Linked DNA regions of Thermoclostridium stercorarium subsp. stercorarium DSM 8532. The protein of the gene in region 1 binds, or shares a complex with, the protein of each later gene. Links are inferred from orthologs where the notes say so. Each region holds a gene or a part of one and is shown on either strand. Other genes may lie near its edges. The genes, in order: secA and secY.

Region 1 (3,331 bases):
GCCTTTTCCGTTTGTACCTGCAACGTGTATGAATTTAAGATGCTCCTGCGGATTGCCCAGCCTTTCTGTAAGAGCTTTAATTCTTTTAAGACCGGACCTGCTTCCAAGCCCCTCAAGGCTTTCTATATATTCGATTGCATTTTCGTAATTCATAACGCCCTTTCTATTATTTGACACCACCAGTTTTATAAATTTTATATTTATGAATTAGCGCCGCAGCACTTTTTGTATTTCTTACCGCTTCCGCACGGGCAAGGATCATTTCTGCCCACCTTATCCGCTGCTCTCTTTTTCGGTGTTTTGACCGGTTCTTCACCATGTCTGGCTTCAATCGGCTGTGCCACCTGGGTTCTTTGCACCACTATGTTTTCCTTTTTAATATGCATTAACTCCTTAATGGAATCTTCCTGAATACTCCGGATCATTTCCTCAAACATCTCCGAGCCTTCCATTCTGTATTCGACAATCGGATCCTTCTGTCCGTAAGCCCTTAACCCGATACCGTATTTCAGCTGCTCCATTGCATCTATATGGTCCATCCACTTTTCATCGACATTTTTAAGAAGTATTCTTCTTTCAAGCAGTCTCATTATTTCACTGCCAAAAGCCTCTTCCTGCTCGTTATATCTTTGAACGGCCTTCTCATACAGAATGTTTCTGAACTTTTCCACCGTCAGGCTCTCAGGATCAAATTCCTTCTGATCAAATGAGCCCTTAGGAAGCAGTATGTCTTCGACATAAGCTTTAATTCCGTTCCAGTCCCAGTTTTCAGGATACGGATTTTCGCTGCAGTAAAGATTAACACATCGATCTATAATTCCTTCTATCATCTTAAGGAAGTTTTCTTTCAGGTTTTCTCCCTGAAGCACTCTTAAGCGTTCCCTGTATATTACCTCGCGCTGCTGATTTAAAACGTCATCATACTGCAATACGTTTTTTCTGCGGTTGAAGTTGATGCCCTCAATTTTTTTCTGGGCATTTTCAATTGCATTGGAAAGCATTTTGTGTTCTATCGGCTGATCATCCTCAAGCCCCAGCATTTCCACCATTCCGGTGATCCGGTCCGAGCCGAAAAGCCTCATCAGATCATCTTCGAGGGAAATATAAAAACGGGACTCGCCCGGATCTCCCTGACGGCCCGCACGGCCACGGAGCTGGTTGTCGATACGCCTTGACTCATGCCTTTCGGTTCCTATAATTTTAAGCCCGCCTGCGGCTATCACTTTTTCCTTTTCCTCATCGGTTTGCTTCTTGAATTTGCCATAAAGTTCCTTAAAGACCTCTCTGGCTTTCAGGATTTGCTCATCGTCGGTATCATTGAAACTGGTGGCCATATTGATCAAATGCTCATCAAAACCCATTTTACGCATTTCCTGCTTCGCAAGGAATTCAGGATTACCCCCAAGCATGATGTCGGTACCGCGGCCGGCCATATTCGTAGCTATTGTAACCGCCCCGAGCTTTCCGGCCTGAGCTATGATTTCAGCTTCTTTTTCATGGTATTTTGCATTCAGCACATTATGGGGTATCCCGCGTCTCTTTAAAAGCTGGCTGAGATATTCAGAAGTTTCTATTGAAATTGTGCCCACCAGCACAGGCTGACCCTTTTTGTGGCTCTCTTCAATATCTCTGATTACAGCCCTAAATTTTGCCTCTTTGGTTTTATATACCACATCGGGATGATCAATTCTTATTACTGGAAGATTTGTAGGAATCGCCACAACATCAAGATTGTATATGTCTCTGAATTCCTGTTCTTCGGTCAGCGCCGTGCCCGTCATTCCCGAAAGTTTTTTGTAAAGCCTAAAGTAATTCTGGAACGTTATTGTCGCCAGGGTTTTGCTTTCCTTTTCAACAGTTACCCCTTCTTTTGCCTCAATAGCCTGATGCAGGCCGTCACTGTACCTGCGGCCGTACATTAATCTTCCCGTAAACTCATCAACTATTATAACTTCGCCGTCCTTGACTACATAGTCCACATCCCGTTTCATTAACCCGTGGGCCTTCAGAGCCTGATTGATATGGTGGGAGATAGCCATATTTTCTATATCGGAAAGATTATCTATATGGAAAAATTCCTCGGCCTTCGCCACTCCTCTGGCTGTGAGTGTGGCGGTATGAGCCTTTTCGTCAACAATATAGTCGGCGTCGATATCATCATCCAGCGTTTTGTCGTCGGTTTCGGTGAAGACCTTTTTCTTAAGCCTTCTGACAAAAGTATCGGCTTTATAGTACAAATCGGTGGATTTGTCACCAATACCTGATATTATAAGAGGAGTACGGGCCTCATCTATCAGTATTGAATCCACCTCGTCAACAATCGCGAAATTATGCCCCCTCTGAACCATGTCTTCCAGGTATACCACCATGTTATCCCTCAGGTAGTCAAACCCGAATTCGTTATTGGTTCCGTAGGTTATGTCACAGGCATAGGCTTTTCTTCTTTCGTTGCTGTCCAGTCCGTGAACTATTACACCGACGCTCATGCCAAGGAACTGGTATACTTTACCCATCCACTCGGCATCACGCTTCGCAAGGTAGTCATTCACTGTAACGACGTGGACTCCTTTTCCTTCCAGTGCATTAAGGTATACCGGCAATGTAGCCACCAGAGTTTTTCCTTCGCCTGTTTTCATTTCGGCAATGCGTCCCTGATGAAGTACCACACCGCCTATAAGCTGAACACGGTAATGCCTGAGCCCGAGCACCCGCTTTGATGCTTCCCGAACAACAGCAAAGGCTTCCGGAAGGATATCATCAAGCGTTTCACCATCCTGAAGCCTTTTTTTGAAGTAAGGAGTTTTTGCTCTAAGCTCTGCATCGGACAGTTTTTGCATCTCACTTTCCAGTGCCTCTATTCTGTCAATAATCGGTTCGATTTTCCGTATTTCCCTTTCACTGTATGTTCCGAATATTTTTTCCAGTAATTTCAATCCTTTTTGCCGCTCCTTTCAATTTCCTTAAGGCGTTCCAGTATAAGGCGGTATCCGTCCGCCCCATAATTTAAAGCACGGCTTACCCTGCTGATCGTTGCTTCACTCGCTCCTGTTTTTTCATGTATTTCCCTGTATGTTTTCCCGGCGTCCAGCATTTTTGCCACCTCAAGCCGCTGAGCAAAGGCCTTGATTTCGGACACCGTTCCTATATCCTCAAAAAAACTGTAGCACTCTTCCTTGTTCCTGAGCAGCAGTATTGCCTCAAATAGCTTGTCAACAAGTTCACTTCGCAATTTACTGTTCAAAAAAATCACTCCATCGGAAACACAAAAATTTAAGACAAAACATTTCAACAGGGCCGCGCTATTAATCATTAAAATTCCCTTATATTGATA
Region 2 (3,630 bases), 2.1 Mb from region 1 along the record:
TTTATCCCTGCCTGCCTTGGAGTACGCAACCCTGCCAATCACAGGATTTGACCAGTCCATTCAAATCATCCTTTTTAGGGCTTAACTACTATATTTTAAAGTAATTTCAATGGTTTTTCAAGCTATTAATAAAATTTTCATTCTGTCAGTATTTCGGGCTCGTTTTCGGTCACAACAATGGTGTTTTCATAATGGGCAGACAGCTTTCCGTCTTTCGTAACCACCGTCCACTTATTGCTCAGTATATCCACTTCCCAGCGTCCTTCGTTAACCATGGGTTCGATTGCCAAAGTCATGCCTTTACGCAACCGCGGGCCGCGTTCCAGTGTGACAAAATTCGGTATCTGTGGTTCCTCATGCATCTCTCTTCCGATGCCATGCCCAACAAAATCACGGACTACCGAATAGCCGTTCTGTTCAACGTACTGCTGAATCGCCCGCGATATGTCCCGGATTCTCATGCCTTCCCTGGCCATTTCAATGCCCTTGTAAAAACTTTCCCTTGTAACTGCAATCAGCCTTTTTGCTTCCGGAGATACTTTTCCCACTTCGTAAGTCCTTGCCGCATCTCCATGGTAACCTTCATATATCGCACCTATGTCGATGCTGACAATGTCTCCTTCTTTCAGAGGTATATCATTTGGTATACCATGAATGACTTCGTGGTTTACCGAGGCACAGATACTGGCCGGGAAGTCAATCCCTCCGTACGGATTTGGTACACCTTTAAAAGAAGGAATACCACCCAATTTCCGGATGACTTCCTCCGCAGCTCTGTCAAGTTCCCTGGTTGTTATCCCCGGCGCTATCAGTTCCTCTATCCTGCGATGTGCCATCGCCACTATATATCCGGCCTTTCGCATCAGGTCTATTTCCCGCTGCGATTTTATTGTTATCATCACTATCGCCTACTTTTTCAACAACGCTTCCATTATTTCGCTGGTGGTTTCCAGAATGGCTTTCGTACCATCAAACTGAAGAAGCAAACCTTTTTCCTTATAATAACCTATCAGCGGTTCAGTTTTTTCATGATAGGTTTTCAGTCTTTCGATGACGGTTTCTTCCTTATCGTCGTCGCGAATTATCAGTTCATCGCCGCATGAATCGCACTTGCCTTCAACCCTGGGAGGATTCGTGACAACATGATAAGCCATGCCACATCTTCTGCATACCCTTCTGCCTGCCATTCTCTTCACGATAACTTCATCGGGGACTTCAAGGTTGATTACAGCGTCCAGTTTCAGTCCCATACCTTTTAAAACTTCGTCAAGCTGCTCAGCCTGTGGTATTGTACGAGGAAAACCGTCAAGCAAAAACCCGTTGCTGCAGTCAGGCTTCTGTATCCTGTCCTTCACAATGCTGACCGTCAGATCGTCGGGTACCAGAAGCCCCTGATCTATATACTCCTTTGCTTTCTTTCCCAGTTCGGTTCCCTCTTTAATATTGGCCCTGAAAATGTCTCCCGTTGAAATATGGGGAATATTAAGCCTTTGCGACAGATTAACAGCCTGTGTACCTTTCCCCGCACCGGGAGCTCCTAACAAAATCAGTCTCATTGCCAAACACCTTCTACGAATTCAGGTTTTGGCAGGAGCAAGGACAAAGCCCCCTCCTGCCGATTATTCTTTAATCCAGGAATCCTTTGTAATGTCTCAGCATAAGCTGCGATTCTATCTGTCTTACCGTCTCTATGGCCACACTGACCAAAATCAGCAGCGATGTCCCGCCCAGCCATACGTTGGATATCTTAGTAAATGCCTGAAGCAAGCTTGGCAACACTGTAACCAGCGCGAGGAAAAACGCCCCGAACCATGTTACGCGGTTAAGTACTTTTGTAATATAGTCGGCTGTAGGTTTCCCCGGCCTTATACCTGGTACAAATCCTCCGTTTTTCTTGATGTTATTTGCAAGCTCTATCGGGTTAAACGCAATCATTGTATAGAAGAATGTAAAGAACATAACCAGCAGAGCATATGCTATAGTGAACCACCATTTGTCGTTGATATTTTTAAGGTAAGTCAATACCGGCCCTGTTTCCTTCGAACCCCATATCAGGTTTATTATCGTGGGCGGGAATGTCATTATCGACATTGCAAAGATTATCGGCATTACTCCGGCGGAGTTTACCTTGATGGGTATATGCGTACTCTGCCCGCCGTACATTTTGCGTCCTACCACTCGCTTTGCATACTGAACGGGGATTCTTCTTTCGGCCTCCTGCACATAAACAACAAGTGCGATCATTGCAATCATGACAAGGATTATAACAACCAGCACAATGTATCCCACAACCCCCGGGCCGAGAATTTCAGCCCTGAGGTATTCATACAGTATGGCTGCAAGAGAAGGACCTCTGCTCAATATTCCGGTGAAAATCAGCAGTGAAATTCCGTTCCCTATACCGTATTCGGTAATCTGTTCTCCCAGCCACATCAGAAACGCCGTACCTGCGGTAAAGGTCAGCGTTATTGTCAGATAGGACCAGAAATTCCTTCTTACGACCGCATCTCTGATACCTGCATACATGGCCGATGCCTGTATAAATCCAAGTATCACAGTACTGTAACGTGTCCACTGGGCCAGGATCTTTCTTCCATGCTCTCCTTCCTTTGAGAGCTGTTCAAGTTTTGGAATGGCAATGGTCAGTAACTGAATTATAATAGAGGCAGTAATATATGGTGAAATAGACATGGAGAATATACTGGCATTACTGAAAGCGCCACCCGATATTATATTAATAAAACCAAACAAAGAGCTTCCAGTCTGAGCCAACTGCGATAATGCTGCCGCACTTAAGCCTGGTACCGGAATGTGAGTACCAAGCCGGAAAATCAACAGCATCAGTACTGTCATCAGCATCCTCTTGCGAAGTTCAGGGACTTTCCAGGCATTCCTGATGGATGCCACCATGTTATTCGCCATATTATACCACCTCTACCTTTCCTCCTGCAGCTTCAATCTTCTGCTGAGCAGATTTTGTAAATCTTGCGGCCTGTACCGTCAGTTTCCTGGTTATTTCTCCGGATCCCAACACTACAATACCGTCGTTTTTTTCCTTGATTACTTTTTCTTTCAGCAACAGCTCTGCATTAACCACAGTTCCGTCTTCAAATCTTTCCAGGTCGGAGAGCTTAACCTCGGTGTATTTTTTCCCAAATATGTTATTGAATCCTCTCTTGGGAATCCTTCTGTAAAGAGGCATCTGTCCTCCTTCAAAACCGAGCCTTACGCCACCGCCTGAACGGGCGTTTTGTCCCTTATGACCTCTTCCGGAAGTTTTACCTCTTCCTGAGCCTATGCCTCTTCCTACCCTTTTCCCCCGTTTTTTGGGTACAGCAGGTCTTAAATCAGCCAATGTCATAGGTTTTCACCTCCCTATATTTCTTCCACTTCAACCAGGTGTTCCACTTTCTTTATCATTCCGCGTATTGCCGGATTGTCCTTTTTTATTACGGAGCTTCCTACTTTATGAAGGCCAAGAGCTTCAACGGTAGCCTTCTGATCTTTCTTAGATTCGATGGTACTCTTAACAAGCGTTATTTTCAAATCACCCATGGAAAAGCCTCCTATCCCAAGATTTCCTCAACCGTTTTTCCTCTTAACCTTGCATACTCCTCTGCGGTACGCAAC

The links.
Region 2: the proteins of secA (region 1) and secY are in contact, whole or in part, in a crystal structure (PDB 3DIN), measured with the Thermotoga maritima proteins. The link is inferred for Thermoclostridium stercorarium subsp. stercorarium DSM 8532 from one-to-one orthologs. Residues at the interface, in WP_004082002.1 of Thermotoga maritima: Glu261, Ala262, Arg263, Lys300, Ala301, Arg302, Thr303, Ile304, Ile305, Leu323, Tyr324, Asp325, Pro326, Val329, Ser330, Tyr333, Ile336, Lys340, Phe345, Val349, Glu363, Phe364, Tyr374, Ser375, Gly376, Gly377, Glu393, Ile395, Thr482, Ser483; in WP_004081795.1 of Thermotoga maritima: Glu108, Gly109, Glu110, Glu111, Ala236, Glu237, Arg238, Arg239, Ile240, Thr241, Ile242, Gln243, Tyr244, Ala245, Arg246, Arg247, Val248, Thr249, Gly250, Arg251, Arg252, Val253, Tyr254, Gly256, Ala257, Ser258, Thr259, Tyr260, Leu261, Pro262.

The regions. Positions count from the first base shown.
Region 1 is NC_020134.1:706,653-709,983, reverse strand. It holds secA (preprotein translocase subunit SecA), read right to left. Parts: upstream 2,934-3,331; coding sequence 201-2,933; downstream 1-200. Other genes in the region: CST_RS03130 (YerC/YecD family TrpR-related protein), read right to left, coding at 2,930-3,310; CST_RS03140 (bifunctional folylpolyglutamate synthase/dihydrofolate synthase), read right to left, coding at 1-153. UniProt on the Escherichia coli protein: Required for protein export, interacts with the SecYEG preprotein conducting channel.
Region 2 is NC_020134.1:2,811,021-2,814,650, forward strand. The notes cover bases 775-3,630. They hold secY (preprotein translocase subunit SecY), read right to left. Parts: upstream 2,923-3,630; coding sequence 1,627-2,922; downstream 775-1,626. Other genes in these bases: map (type I methionyl aminopeptidase), read right to left, coding at 775-899; CST_RS12270 (adenylate kinase), read right to left, coding at 909-1,556; rplO (50S ribosomal protein L15), read right to left, coding at 2,924-3,361; rpmD (50S ribosomal protein L30), read right to left, coding at 3,376-3,555; rpsE (30S ribosomal protein S5), read right to left, coding at 3,567-3,630. In the rest of the region: CST_RS12260 (KOW domain-containing RNA-binding protein), read right to left, coding at 1-60; more of map, read right to left, coding at 138-774. UniProt on the Escherichia coli protein: The central subunit of the protein translocation channel SecYEG. Consists of two halves formed by TMs 1-5 and 6-10.